Regions from separate parts of the Paenibacillus sp. FSL H7-0357 genome, predicted to be linked through region 2. Evidence: a T-box and tRNA genes for the amino acid it is inferred to sense, from the RefSeq annotation. Region 2 holds a T-box; the other holds one or more tRNA genes.
The links. A T-box is a leader RNA that pairs with one kind of tRNA and senses whether it is charged. The one in region 2 lies ahead of pheS (phenylalanine--tRNA ligase subunit alpha), so its partner is inferred to be a tRNA-Phe.

Region 1 (7,136 bases), 3.2 Mb from region 2:
ACTGTGAAAGCAATTGAAGGAACTTTTCACTGTTCAGTAATTCATCAAATATTTTTTAAGAAGTATCGAAAAAAGTAGTATGTCTTCCATTTTTCATGATGGAAGGTTGCCTTTTTTGACTCTGTTTCCCATTTAGGTACAGAGAGGAGATGGAAACTTATGACATCGGGAGTTGACGTTAATGATTTACTTGAAAGAGCATTCAGCAGTTATGTGAAAGCATGTCTCCGGCACGCTCAAAAAGATTATTTTGAGAAACTGATGCGTGATTCGGCTTATGTTGTTCCTTTGGATACTGTCACTTTAGAGATCGATATCAACTTTTTAGTTCGTCACCACAACATACCGGAGCCTCAAAACGTTCCTGTTCTTTCTCAAATTTCTGAAATATCGTATCTAACGTCAAAAGAACAAAGACTTTTGTACCTTAAGTATTACGAAGATAAAACAGACAAGGAATTTGCTCAACTTTTAGGAACCAGCAGACAAGCTGTTTCCAAAATGAAATCAAACGTTCTGGTGAAGCTTAAAAGCATTATGGAGAAGTAAAGGCTCGTTTGCTTGTCGCAGTCTTCCCGCTTTATCATACAACGCTGATATTTTGCAATTGGATGATAAAAGGAGGATAAACATGAATAGTACTTCTACTCTGCTCCATTTAGCGCAGAATGGTGACAAAGAGGCAGAAGCCACGTTATCACTCGTTATGAGCCAGTTATTTCTACCTTTCAATTAGATTCTCTGAAAAAACGTGATGATAATCATTATCAATTTCATCTTTCCAAGTCAAAGTCAATCTGATATAATAACACCAAAATACCAAACATCCTACGTTTCGCAAAGGAGTGATGCTGTTGTTAACTCAAACTCAACGTTTAACCTTGGTGGAACAGGTGGCCTACCAGATCCAGGGGAAGATCGAAAATAGCGAATGGCAAGTAGGGATGCGTATTCCTCCAGAGCCCGAGCTAATGGAACAGCTTCAAGTCAGCCGTAATACCTTGAGGGAAGCTATTCGGGCTTTAACGTATGCGGGTCTGCTGAAGACCAGACAAGGGGATGGGACCTATGTCTGCTCCTCAAGTGTTCTGGGGTCAGTGATTAAAAAAGTGATTCAGCATACCGATAAGCTTGAGAGCCTGGAGGTCCGATATGCATTGGAAAGAGAGGCTGCTGCCCTGGCTACGCTCAGGAGAGGCGAAGAAGATTTGGAGGCGATTCGGACATGCTTGGACCAGTGCAGACAAGCAGCCAGCCAGCAGGATCTCAAAGCTTATGCTCACTGGGATGTCGAGTTTCACAAAATGGTGATTGCTGCTTCACATAACCAATTGATGGCGAATTTGTACAATCATATTTCGGAGGCGCTGCAAAACATGGTTTTGGAAACGAAGGACTTCAAAAATGCGGCTTTTTATCTCGACTCTCATGACCTGCTTTATCAAGCCATTGCCAATCAGGATTGCCACCAAGCCGAGGAGGCTGTTCGTTTATACATTGAAAAGGCCCGTGCTAAACTGTGCTAAATGAAGCATTCAAATGCACGGACACGACTAGTCCCATGAAAAACAGGTTTGAAGCTTATCAACATGCTGCCACGCTTTTATGGAGTTACACAAGGCAACATACGAATTGATGAAATGAACATCACCGATATTAGCCTTTCCTGCCTTTGATCAATATCGGGATTGTCCAACAGGATGTCTATTTATTTTCCAGAAGCATCCGTAAGAATATCGCTTATGACGACATCTGGGAAGCCGCTCACCGGGCTTAACTAGAGGCCTTTATCCATGCACAACCTGAAGGGATGAATACAGTGATCGGAGAACGTGGGGTGGATTGTCCGGGGGGACAAAAACAGTGACTGGCTATTTACGGATGTTCCTCAAGAATTCGCCAATCCTGATCCTGGACGAGACCACCTCTGCACTGGATACCGAAACGGAAACTTCAATTCAGCATTCTCTTGCTGAGCTTTCAGCGAGAAGAACAGCTTTGATGATTGCTCACCGTCTGGCAACCATAAAGAGAGCAGATGAAGAACAAGGAAAACAGAAACATTGCTTGCCGCTGTTGGACATTACAGTCGTTTTATCACCCACAGTTTGGTGATGTACAATACATTCCCTCTTAAGGGTACTTCCTCCACATGGATGAAATTGACGATTAATTAACTTAAAACGTAGGAGAATCCCTTATGAGTTCACCAGAACAATTGTTAAAAAAACAGGATGGAATATCCAGTACCGGCATTCGCAAGCAAGCGACACTCTGGTTCATGATCGTAGGAATTATTTTTATCGCAGCGAATTTGCGTGCTCCCCTCACATCGGTGGGACCATTAGTCAGTCTTATTCGAGAGAACGTGCATATTTCGAATACCTTAGCAGGCCTGATTACCACAGTTCCACTAATTGCATTTGCATTGTTATCACCTTTTGTACCAAAATTAGGACGCAAATATGGTGTAGAACGTATTATCCTGATTTCCCTTATTTTTTTGGTCATCGGTATTGCTGTTCGCTCGTTATCCGGAGCAGTGACCTTGTATGTTGGAACCGCAGTTCTGGGGTTTGCTATTACCATATGTAATGTATTACTACCTAGCCTGATTAAACGGGAATTTCCGCAGCAAATGGGTACTATGACAGGGGTTTATTCTGTTTCCATGAATCTATGCGGGGCGATTGCTTCCGGTATTAGTGTTCCCTTAGCTGTGGGGGCAGGCTTGAACTGGCAAGGTGCCTTGGGAGTATGGGGGATACTTAGCGTTATCTCCATTCTCTTTTGGGTACCGCAACTCAAGACTCCAGCGAAACCAGCCGCTGTTGCCAACAGCGCAGGTAACAACCATCAGGTCAATATATGGCGCTCTCCATTGGCTTGGCAGGTGACTCTTTTTATGGGAATACAATCGGCCATTTTTTATGTGCTGGTGGCATGGCTGCCTGAAATACTAAAAGATCAAGGCATCAGTTCAAGTCAATCCGGCTGGTTTCTCTCGGTTCTGATTATGGCTTCGCTCCCCTTTGCATTTATCGTTCCAGTTATGGCTGGTCGCATGTCTAACCAACGGTTGTTAGTGGTTATTACAACAATTCTACTTTTGATCGGAACACTTGGACTTCTCTATAGCAGTATCCATCTGGTTCTGTTTTGGGTTATTATTCTTGGAATTGGAGCGGGCTTTGCCTTTGGCTTGTCCATGATGTTTTTCGGCTTGCGTACCCAAAGTGCCCATCAGGCGGCTGAATTATCGGGCATGGCCCAATCCATCGGATATCTACTAGCAGCAATTGGCCCAGCGCTGATTGGATACTTGCATGATGCCAGTCATAGTTGGAGCGTTCCACTCCTGATATTGGTTGGCGCTTCTGCTCTACTCGGTATCGTTGGTCTAGGTGCGGCTAGAAATCAATTTGTTGGTTCTGCGAAGTAAGTCCATGATATAAAGGACTTAAACACAAGATTCACATTCATTCTAACATGAAAGACAAGTATACAGGCACGCACTTTGGTGTGCTTGTGCTGCGCCAGCTTCGAGCCAAGTAAGAAGGCTTCGCCGCTGCCTTCGGATCACTTGCAGAAAGCGAGCTCAGACAAATTAGAGAGCGTTGCTAGCCAATATACGAATTTCCCAACCCAATTTAAAGCCTATTCTGATGGAGGTTATCAGCATTTAATTGCTCGTTATGAGCCAGTTATTATTAAGTACGCAAAATGAAATGGAACCGGCGTGCAAACAGCAGATGACGATTGCCTAGATCATGGTAGTTCGTCGCTTAGATCTTAGTCACTACGCATAAAAAAGGGACTGGCTCTGTGTATCTTACTACACAGGGCCAGTTCTTGTTTTCACACACTCTATTTTAATCTATTTTGAGAAAATTTTCAGGAAACAGTTGCCCTTTACTCTCCTAATCCCCATTTATATAACAGGAAGCAATCATCATATGAAAACCAGAAGCGACGAAGCGGAAGCGCTGTGACAGTCCCAAAACGGGGCTTGAGCGACCACTGCTCCGGCTAAAATCATCCTGTGGTCGGATGAATCGCCATAACCAGAGAAGGGGATTATGATACTTCTGCCCGGCCAACGTCACGGTATTGGGGGCAGCCCGCTCGGATGAGGGAGAGCTTCGTCATAACGTTGAAGCTATGATGCTGACTTACCATCAGCAGCTTGAAATAACACTTATCCTTCACCTTATGGAGATGAAAGCATAGTAATGCCTTGTTATTATGCGCTCGGCCCACCGCTACAAGCGAATCGAATCCCTCACTTTAAAATCGGACGAGCATACAAGATACCCAAAATTCAAATTATTGCCTACCTCCGATCATTGATGTATTCGCAGCAATTAGATATGACAAATAACTTCAACACTTTAACGCATTGAATCATGTTTTAATATGCTGTAATTTAGTATAAATGGTAGGATTGTGGGCTGCTAACCGAAGGAGGATCGGGTATGATAGCAGGCCACCTGCAAGAGAAAAAAGGATTATAAAACGGCTTCTAAATATGGCTTGTTGAATAACTGTCATAGTATATACACAGCGAGGCAGCTGTTTAGTTCGATTTTGCACTTAATAAATACACAAAAAAGTCCATTGATATAATATCAATGGACTTCTAAAGGTTGTAGTTGGTACCGGCGAGAGGACTCGAACCTCCACGGTTTCCCACTCGATTTTGAGTCGAGCGCGTCTGCCATTCCGCCACGCCGGCGTATAGATAATGATAACAATCAGTTCAAAAAATAATGGAGGCGCCACCCAGACTCGAACTGGGGATAAAGCTTTTGCAGAGCTTTGCCTTACCACTTGGCTATGGCGCCACAAAATGGAGCGGACGACGGGAATCGAACCCGCGACCCTCGCCTTGGCAAGGCGATGCTCTACCGCTGAGCCACGTCCGCAAAATGGCTGGGGATATAGGATTTGAACCTATGCATGACGGAGTCAAAGTCCGTTGCCTTACCGCTTGGCTAATCCCCAATAACATTTTAGAAAAAAATGGGGCGACTGATGGGTCTCGAACCCACGAATGCCGGAACCACAATCCGGTGCGTTAACCCCTTCGCCACAGTCGCCATATGAAGCTGTTACTAACAATTTGCCAATCCTGTTTTAAAGAAATGGGGCGACCGATGGGTCTCGAACCCACGAATGCCGGAACCACAATCCGGTGCGTTAACCCCTTCGCCACGGTCGCCATATTAAGCTTTAAAATTTTCATTGGCAGGGGCAGCAGGAATTGAACCCACACCAACGGTTTTGGAGACCGTTGTTCTACCTTTAAACTATGCCCCTAAAGATGGTGGAGGCTGATGGATTCGAACCACCGAACACGTACGTGAGCAGATTTACAGTCTGATGCGTTTGGCCACTTCGCTAAGCCTCCACAGATGGTGCCGGCGAGAGGACTTGAACCCCCAACCTACTGATTACAAGTCAGTTGCTCTACCAATTGAGCTACACCGGCATATTCAGTTAAAGAAAATGGTGGCGCGGGAGGGAATCGAACCCCCGACACAAGGATTTTCAGTCCTTTGCTCTACCGACTGAGCTACCGAGCCATATAAGTTTGTTAAGGTATTGATGGCGGAACCGACGGGATTCGAACCCGCGATCTCCTGCGTGACAGGCAGGCATGTTAGGCCAACTACACCACGGTTCCAAATTGGTTGCGGGGGCAGGATTTGAACCTGCGGCCTTCGGGTTATGAGCCCGACGAGCTACCGGGCTGCTCCACCCCGCGTCAGTAAGAAAAGTATTCATTTAAAAGTTACAATGGTGGAGGCTGAGGGGATCGAACCCCCGACCCTCTGCTTGTAAGGCAGATGCTCTCCCAGCTGAGCTAAGCCTCCATAAACGAACAATTGTTATTGTAGCAATTTCACTAGATGAAATCAAGTGAAGAAATGGTGACCCGTATGGGATTCGAACCCATGTTACCTCCGTGAAAGGGAGGTGTCTTAACCCCTTGACCAACGGGCCATACCTGTAAAAAATTGTGGCGGAGAGAGAGGGATTCGAACCCTCGAGACGCTTGTGGCGCCTACACGATTTCCAATCGTGCTCCTTCGGCCAAACTCGGACACCTCTCCATATGGCTCCCCGAACAGGACTCGAACCTGTGACAACTCGATTAACAGTCGAGTGCTCTACCAACTGAGCTATCAGGGAATATTACATATCAGGCTTGATCGCCTGAAAACTGAATCCGAAACGAATCTGCGTCTTACTTCTTGGATAAGCCCTCGACCGATTAGTATTGGTCAGCTCCATGCATTGCTGCACTTCCACCTCCAACCTATCTACCTCGTCGTCTTCAAGGGGTCTTACTAATTGGGAAATCTCATCTTGAGGGGGGCTTCACGCTTAGATGCTTTCAGCGCTTATCCCGTCCGTACGTAGCTACTCAGCCATGCTCCTGGCGGAACAACTGATGCACCAGCGGTACGTCCATCCCGGTCCTCTCGTACTAAGGACAGCTCCTCTCAAATTTCCTGCGCCCACGACAGATAGGGACCGAACTGTCTCACGACGTTCTGAACCCAGCTCGCGTACCGCTTTAATGGGCGAACAGCCCAACCCTTGGGACCTACTTCAGCCCCAGGATGCGATGAGCCGACATCGAGGTGCCAAACCTCCCCGTCGATGTGGACTCTTGGGGGAGATAAGCCTGTTATCCCCAGGGTAGCTTTTATCCGTTGAGCGATGGCCCTTCCATGCGGTACCACCGGATCACTAAGTCCGACTTTCGTCCCTGCTCGACTTGTAGGTCTCGCAGTCAAGCTCCCTTATGCCTTTGCACTCTTCGAATGATTTCCAACCATTCTGAGGGAACCTTTGAACGCCTCCGTTACTCTTTAGGAGGCGACCGCCCCAGTCAAACTGCCCGCCTGACACGGTCCCCGTACCCGATTAGGGTACCAGGTTAGAACCTAGATACGATCAGGGTGGTATCCCAACGGCGCCTCCGCAGAAGCTTGCGCTCCTGCCTCTACGGCTCCCACCTATCCTGTACAGATCGTACCCAAATTCAATATCAAGCTGCAGTAAAGCTCCATGGGGTCTTTCCGTCTTGTCGCGGGTAACCTGCATCTTCACAGGTATTAAAATTT
Region 2 (7,136 bases):
GGAGATCGAGCGCTCACTGGAGTTCCTGCGCTGTGAAGACGGCGTCGTCGCTTATCAGCTGAAGGATAATGCAGGCGGTGATGTCTGGAACAATATCGTTGTTATTTTCAACGCCAATAGGGGGCCTGTTACTCAGCAGCTGCCTGAGACAGGCGGCTGCTGGAACATTGTGGTAGATCATTCCGGTGCCGGTACAGAAGCCTTCCGTATTGCTACAGATCATGCAGTAGAGCTTGAAGGACTGTCGATGATGGTACTGTATGATGTCTACGGCGAGCCTGCACCGCGGGCAAAGATCATTGAGGTTCATTATGACCGCCCCGACGGCGATTACCGCGGCTGGAATCTTTGGGTGTGGGGTACAGGCATCCAGGATGGGCAGTGCGATTTCCGGCAGATGGAGGATGGACGTGCGGTAGCACGGATCGAAGTGGTGCCGGGAACAGAGTCGGTTGGATATATTTTGCGGCTGAATGACTGGGAAGAGAAGGGTAGCGGAGACCGCTTTATTGACTGCTCCGGCAATGAAGCGCTGCTTAAGGTAGTGGTGCAAGACCGCAGCAGTGCAAGCAGCGGCGATGGAGATAATCCGCTTCAGTTAAGCAGCTGAAGTTAAGCTATAGATTAAACAGATAGCCACTCAGCTGATAAAGGCTGTTCCAGCATCGCCGCCGTTTGGGCAGTGATTCCGGAACAGCCTGTTTTGCTGCCTGTTTCTTTATTTATGCTTGTCTGAATGTTCTTCATCCACAAGCTTATTGTATAGATTGGCTTCGTTGCCGCCGCTGTTTTTGGAGCGGTACATCGCCAGGTCGGCGGCGCGGAGCAGTTCGTTGATACTGCCGCCATGCTGCGGATATAGGGCTACGCCGATGCTGGCGGAAGTATGAAAGCTGGAGCCTTGGTTGACAGACCAGGATTTGTTGAACAGCTGAAGTAAACGGTCCAGCATTTCGTTCAGCATCTCTGGATTGGTAAAGCGGTGAAGCACGACGGCGAACTCATCGCCGCCGATGCGGAACGCCTGACCGAATCCTTTAACCGTCTGCTGCAGCTCACGGGAGAGCAACTGCAGGAATTCATCTCCGGCCAAGTGGCCAAGGGTATCATTAAGCTGCTTGAACCTGTCGCAGTCGAGCAGCGCAACTGCTATTTCCTGTCTGCGGTCCTCAGGCTGATTAATCAGGTTCTCCATGTACATTTTAAAATGGGCTCTATTGGGGATTGCTGTTAAATGATCATAGAAGGCCAGCTTGTGGAGCCGTTCCTCATGTTGCTTGCGCTGGGTGATCTCACGAGAGATAAGCATATACTGCGCGGGAAAAGCATGGCTGCCGGTGATCGGTGAGATTTTCGTTTCCAGCCACACCCAGTGGCCTTTTGCCGAACGCATGCGCAGCTCCGAAATTCGTGGAGTCCCCTGAACCACACTCTTCAGCTTCGCCCAGGAGATTTCAGCTTCGCGGATATAGTTGGAAAGAGGAACATCTTTGTCCGGCACGTAGCCAAGCACGCTGGAATGGGAAGGTGAGGCGTACAGGATCATACCGTTTGGATCGGTCAAAATAATGAAGTCAGATATGGTCTCACCGATCAGCTGGTATAGGGATTGATCTTCCTGCATCTCACTTTGCAGCGAAACTACTCTGCGGCAGAGATAAATAATAACGAGCATTAGCAGGAACAAGATCAGCGAGTAGGCCGCGAACAGGGTGCTTTTTCTCTCACGGAACTCTTGGGTAATCTGCTGTCCGTAGTTATCGATCAGGTTCTCGGATTGATCCAGGCTGCTGCGGACCTCACTCAGCCGGGTGTTGATCATGATAGCTGAGTACGTATCCGGGTTCCAATTGCTTTCCATACGCCGGGAGATCAGTTTCTGCCCGGTATTCTTCCAGCTTTCAAAAGCGTCTTCGAAGCTCAGCAGCTCGTTTCTCAGCTGGGAGAGCAGCCGATTGCTCTGTGTCATCCTCTTTTCCGGATGATTCATAGCGTTGATGTTGTAGCTGACCATGCCCAGCCGCTGCTTCACCTGGGCATTATTGTCATGAAACTCCTGAGACAGCAGGCCGCGCTGTTCACGCGTAATGTTCCGGTTCATCACCGTGTGCAGCGCAAGGGCAGCCTGATGAAGATCCCGGTCGGCATTCAGAATCAGCTCTGAATTTTGGTAGACATCGCTGTACAGTGAATCTGAAAGCCGGTTAATTGTGTGGTTCAGATACAGCAGAGAAGCGGTGCTGATGCCCGCCAGAATAACGGAGATAGCGACAAATAAAAGGATTAATCTGCGTGTGTTTTTGATTTTGTATAAAGCCACTGTCATCCTCTCCCCGCATAAAACTTTGAGAAATCTCTTTGATAGTAGATGATACCTATGCGGAACTAATCCCAGCTGCGGGTAATTGGCCGCAGGGACAACGAGAGAGTGTCTTTCAAATAGTCATAGAAACATAGTGCTTCCAGTACGATTAGGGATCCTTCTCATCAGTATGTAGGACGTCCTGCTTAGGGCATCCGGGCCGAGAATGGAATATAAGAGGTTGATCCGAGCCTGAAATGCCCAAAATCCCCTGCCAGCCGACCGTTCGGGTCATCAAGCGATCCGGTAAGCCGGGGAGGAGATGGGGATCTTGATATAATTAGCATCAGATTTAAACATTATGTATAGTACAGGCTTATTCATACTCCAACCCCTGAGTCCTATTACCCAAGTTTTCTACAAACGATACTCCCTTTCTGTGCTAAGTAACTAAAATATCATAGCTGCCGCTCCCGTCCACTATATTAAAGGTTAGCAGGTTCGTTCCCGGCGAGTTTAGGGATTAATTCCTCTGAATTTGTCGGCTTGTCAAAACGACATTTTGTGCATATAATGAATAGACATATCTTCTGAGTAAGAAGATGCAGTTTCCCAGCAACATCATAATAAATGCAGTGATGGAGAAGAGTACGCAGTGCCTGGCTTACAGGGAGGAAACGCCGCAGATTGAGAGCGTTTCTAGGAGAGCAGAGCTGCCGAAGTTCACTCCGGAGCAGTTCCCTGAATTCACTTCAAGATCTTTTTGAAGGAAGACAGTAGGGGAAACCGGCCGCAGACCGTTATTTCTGTTAAAGTGAGGCATGTCTTTACCGCACCGAAAGAGGGAATACAGCTCTTAAGGGAAGTGGTACGGCAGCCTAACAAGGGTGGTACCACGGTCTTTTCGTCCCTTACCGGGAGGAAAGGCCTTTTTTTGTTGACAATATGATGATTAAGGGGGCAGTACACGCCATGAAAGAGAAGCTGGAAGCGTTGAAGGTTGAGGCATTGGCTAAGCTGCAGGAAGTAACAGATCCGCAGGTTCTGAATGACTTACGCGTGAAGTATCTGGGCAAAAAAGGCGAATTAACCGAGGTTCTGCGGGGAATGGGAGGGCTTAGCGCGGAAGAGCGTCCGGTAATCGGCCAGGTGGCGAATCTGGTGCGCAGCGCGATAGAAGATATTATCGGCTCCAAGCAGGAGGCATTCCAGCAGCAGGAAACGCTGAACCGCCTGCGGGCAGAGAAAGTCGATGTTACGCTGCCGGGCCGCGGGTTGCCGCAAGGCGGAATTCATCCGCTAACCCGGGTGGTGCAGGAGATTGAAGATATCTTCATCGGCATGGGCTACCGGGTAGCAGAAGGCCCTGAAGTAGAGACGGATTACTATAACTTCGAGGCGCTTAATCTGCCGAAGAACCATCCGGCACGCGATATGCAGGATTCCTTCTATTTGACGGATGATCTCCTGATGCGTACGCAGACCTCTCCGGTGCAGATCCGCACCATGCAGGCAATGCAGGGTGAAACACCGGTCAAAATCATCTGTCCGGGCAAAGTGTTCCGCCGCGATGATGATGACGCCACCCACTCCTTCCAGTTCCATCAGATCGAAGGTCTGGTCATTGGACGGGGAATCCGCATGAGTGACTTGAAGGGTACATTGCAGCAGTTCATGAAAGAAATGTTCGGCCCGAGTGCGGGGATCCGTCTTCGTCCGAGCTTCTTCCCATTCACCGAGCCTAGCGTTGAAGTTGATGTCAGCTGCTTCAAATGCGGCGGAGACGGCTGCCGGCTGTGCAAACAGAGCGGCTGGCTGGAAATCCTCGGTGCTGGCATGGTGCATCCGAATGTACTCAGAATGGGCGGATACGACCCTGAGGAGTATAGCGGCTTCGCCTTCGGCGTAGGTGCGGAGCGGATTGCCATGTTGAAATACGGCATCGACGACATCCGTTATTTCTATACCAATGATATGGGCTTCGTGAAGCAGTTCAAGGGCATTTAGATTTTTGACGGGTGAGCGGGCTGGTAGATAAATACATCTGAAATAAAGGAAGTGAGCGGACATGAAAGTATCAACCGGATGGCTGGCTGATTATATATCGTTAGAGGGAGTAACCGCTGAAGAGCTGGCGGACAAAATCACCACTGCAGGCATCGAGATTGACGGTGTCGAGCGCCGTAACAAGGGGCTTTCCGGGATTGTAACCGGATATGTGAAATCGAAAGAAAAACATCCCGACGCCGATAAGCTGAACGTGTGTATCGTGGATGCAGGACAGGGCGAGGATCTGCAGATCGTATGCGGAGCAAAGAATGTCGAAGCGGGACAAAAGGTACCTGTAGCCTTGGTAGGCGCGAAGCTTCCGGGTCTGGACATCAAAAAAGCCAAGCTGCGCGGCGTATTGTCGCAAGGCATGATCTGCTCGGCCAAGGAGCTTGGGCTGAATGACAAGCTGCTGCCGAAAGAACTGCAGGAAGGCATTCTTGTTCTGCCTGAGAATACCGAGATCGGCCAGGATATCCTGAAGGTTCTGGGCCTGAATGATGAAATTCTTGAATTCGATCTGACACCGAACCGCTCCGATTGCCTAAGCATGATTGGCGCGGCCTATGAGGTAAGCGCGATTCTTGGCCGGGATCTGAAGCTGCCTGATCCAGCAGCGGATCTGGTAGAGACCGGGGGCAAGGCATCCGACTCTATTTCTGTAAAAATCGAGAATGACGAATACTGTTCCCGCTATGCAGTTCGCTATATTACCGGAGTGAAGCCTGCTGCTTCTCCGCTCTGGATTCAGAACCGGCTGATGGCTGCAGGTGTCCGTCCGATCAATAACATCGTGGATATCACTAACTACGTCATGCTGGAATACGGACAGCCGCTGCATGCCTTTGACAGTGACAAGGTGGAAGGCGGCGTGCTTGGCGTCCGCTTTGCGCAGGAAGGCGAGGTTCTGACTACGCTCGACGGGCAAGAACGCAAGCTGGAGCCGCAAATGCTTGTGATCGCCGATGGGGCAAAAGCCGTAGCGCTTGCCGGAGTGATGGGCGGACTGGCAACGGAAGTAACTGGAGAAACAGTGAATCTGGTGCTGGAATCGGCCAAATTCGACGGTGGAACGGTCCGTAAGGCTTCACGCCAGTTCGGCCTCCGCTCTGAAGCATCATTGCGCTTCGAGAAAGAAGTGGATCCGAATGCCGTAATTCCGGCATTGGACCGGGCGGCAGCGCTGATTGCGCGTTATGCCGGGGGTTCAGTGCATGAAGGCATTGTTCAGGCAGGAGGAGACTCTGTACAGGAGAAGGTTCTGACCTTGTCGCTGGAGAAGTTGAACAACTATCTCGGCACGGAGCTGTCGCTGCTGGAAGTGAAGACATTGTTTGGCCGTCTGCATTTCAAATGCGGCGATGCCTCCCAGGGAGTCGTTGAAGTTCAGGTGCCAACCAGACGCGGCGACATCAGCTATGATGTGGATCTCATTGAAGAGATTGCCCGTTTGTATGGCTATGACAATATCCCGACAACCCTGATGGAAGGTATTACCACTCCTGGAGCACTCACTAGACAGCAGTTCCTGCGCCGCGAGCTGCGCCGCCTGCTGTCCCTTGGCGGATATCAGGAGGTCATGGGTTATTCCTTCATTCAGCCGGAGCAGAGCAAATGGTTCCCTGCGCTTGCGGAAGGTCAACTTTCTGTGAAGCTTGCCATGCCGATGAGCGAGGAACGCAGCGTGCTGCGTACCAGCCTCATTCCGCAGCTGCTGGATATTGCCCTCTACAATACCAACCGCCGGCAAAGCGATCTGGCGCTGTTCGAAATCGGCAATGTCTTCTTCACCGATGAAGAGCAGCTCACCCGCCAGCCGCGTGAGCTGCCGGTGCTGGGACTGCTGCTGAGCGGAAGCCGCGCAGCCAAACAGTGGAATGTGACGGCAGAGCCTGTCGATTTCTTCGATCTTAAGGGCGCGCTGGAAACCGTGTTTGCCCATCTGGGACTTACCGGACGCGTAGTCTACGAAGCTGATGCCCCGCAAGACTATCATCCGGGCCGTTCCGCTTCGGTGTATCTGCTGGGAGATGAAGGGCGCGTGAAGATCGGAACAATCGGCCAGCTTCATCCTGAACTGCAGCGCAAGCTTGATCTGGAGGATACCTATGTAGCTGAGATCCTGCTGAAGCCGCTCTATGAGTCCGCACGGGCTAATCTGCAGTACAGTGAACTGCAGCGCTTCCCGGGAATGGAACGGGATATTGCAGTCGTTGTGGATTCGGAAGTTCCGGCAGGCCATCTGCTGGCATCCATCCGTGAGAACGGAGGAACACTCCTGCAGAATGTGCAGGTATTCGACGTGTACACCGGCGGCAAAATGGAAAGCGGGAAGAAGAGCGTAGCGATCTCGCTGCTCTACCGTCATACGGAACATACACTGACCGACGAGGAAGTTGGGGAAGTGCATGATAAGGTTGTTTCCGCACTTCAGCAAACTTTTGGTGCGGAATTAAGAAAGTAGCAGGAATTGTGCAAAGCCGCAGCGAATCCATTTAGAACCAGAGATTCGCTGCGGCTTTTTTCTAATAAGTTTAAGGTTCGGCGGATATGGACTAAATCAATATAATGAAGACGTTTTTTTGCCAAATGTTTAAGAATAACGCTACAATAGAAGCAGGGATAGCAACTTAGAATCCGCACACATACAAAGGAGGGCACAACTGTGGCTATGGACCGGACTCGTGTCGCCGTGGAGATATATGGAACTTCCTATAAACTTGTCGGAAGCAGCACTGAATATATGAAGCAGGTTGCCCGTTATGTGGACGAGCACATGCGCGCA

Region 1: it encodes a tRNA-Phe, which carries the amino acid that the T-box ahead of pheS (phenylalanine--tRNA ligase subunit alpha) is inferred to sense. The anticodon was not compared.

What each region holds. Positions count from the first base shown of each region.
Region 1 is NZ_CP009241.1:6,590,564-6,597,699, forward strand. Features, by position in the region: gene H70357_RS29040 (sigma factor-like helix-turn-helix DNA-binding protein) at 160-549, shown strand; gene H70357_RS29045 (FadR/GntR family transcriptional regulator) at 855-1,526, shown strand; partial or broken gene H70357_RS36800 (ATP-binding cassette domain-containing protein) at 1,581-2,137, shown strand; gene H70357_RS29055 (CynX/NimT family MFS transporter) at 2,201-3,442, shown strand; tRNA gene H70357_RS29060 (tRNA-Leu) at 4,654-4,735, opposite strand; tRNA gene H70357_RS29065 (tRNA-Cys) at 4,771-4,844, opposite strand; tRNA gene H70357_RS29070 (tRNA-Gly) at 4,851-4,925, opposite strand; tRNA gene H70357_RS29075 (tRNA-Gln) at 4,930-5,004, opposite strand; tRNA gene H70357_RS29080 (tRNA-His) at 5,024-5,099, opposite strand; tRNA gene H70357_RS29085 (tRNA-His) at 5,146-5,221, opposite strand; tRNA gene H70357_RS29090 (tRNA-Trp) at 5,246-5,319, opposite strand; tRNA gene H70357_RS29095 (tRNA-Tyr) at 5,325-5,410, opposite strand; tRNA gene H70357_RS29100 (tRNA-Thr) at 5,416-5,491, opposite strand; tRNA gene H70357_RS29105 (tRNA-Phe) at 5,510-5,585, opposite strand; tRNA gene H70357_RS29110 (tRNA-Asp) at 5,609-5,686, opposite strand; tRNA gene H70357_RS29115 (tRNA-Met) at 5,691-5,767, opposite strand; tRNA gene H70357_RS29120 (tRNA-Val) at 5,801-5,876, opposite strand; tRNA gene H70357_RS29125 (tRNA-Glu) at 5,932-6,006, opposite strand; tRNA gene H70357_RS29130 (tRNA-Ser) at 6,024-6,116, opposite strand; tRNA gene H70357_RS29135 (tRNA-Asn) at 6,120-6,195, opposite strand; rRNA gene H70357_RS29140 (23S ribosomal RNA) at 6,258-7,136, opposite strand, start outside.
Region 2 is NZ_CP009241.1:2,120,756-2,127,891, forward strand. Features, by position in the region: gene pulA (type I pullulanase) at 1-610, shown strand, start outside; gene H70357_RS09255 (sensor domain-containing diguanylate cyclase) at 719-2,320, opposite strand; T-box leader at 2,929-3,217, shown strand; gene pheS (phenylalanine--tRNA ligase subunit alpha) at 3,275-4,309, shown strand; gene pheT (phenylalanine--tRNA ligase subunit beta) at 4,371-6,815, shown strand; gene zapA (cell division protein ZapA) at 7,017-7,136, shown strand, end outside.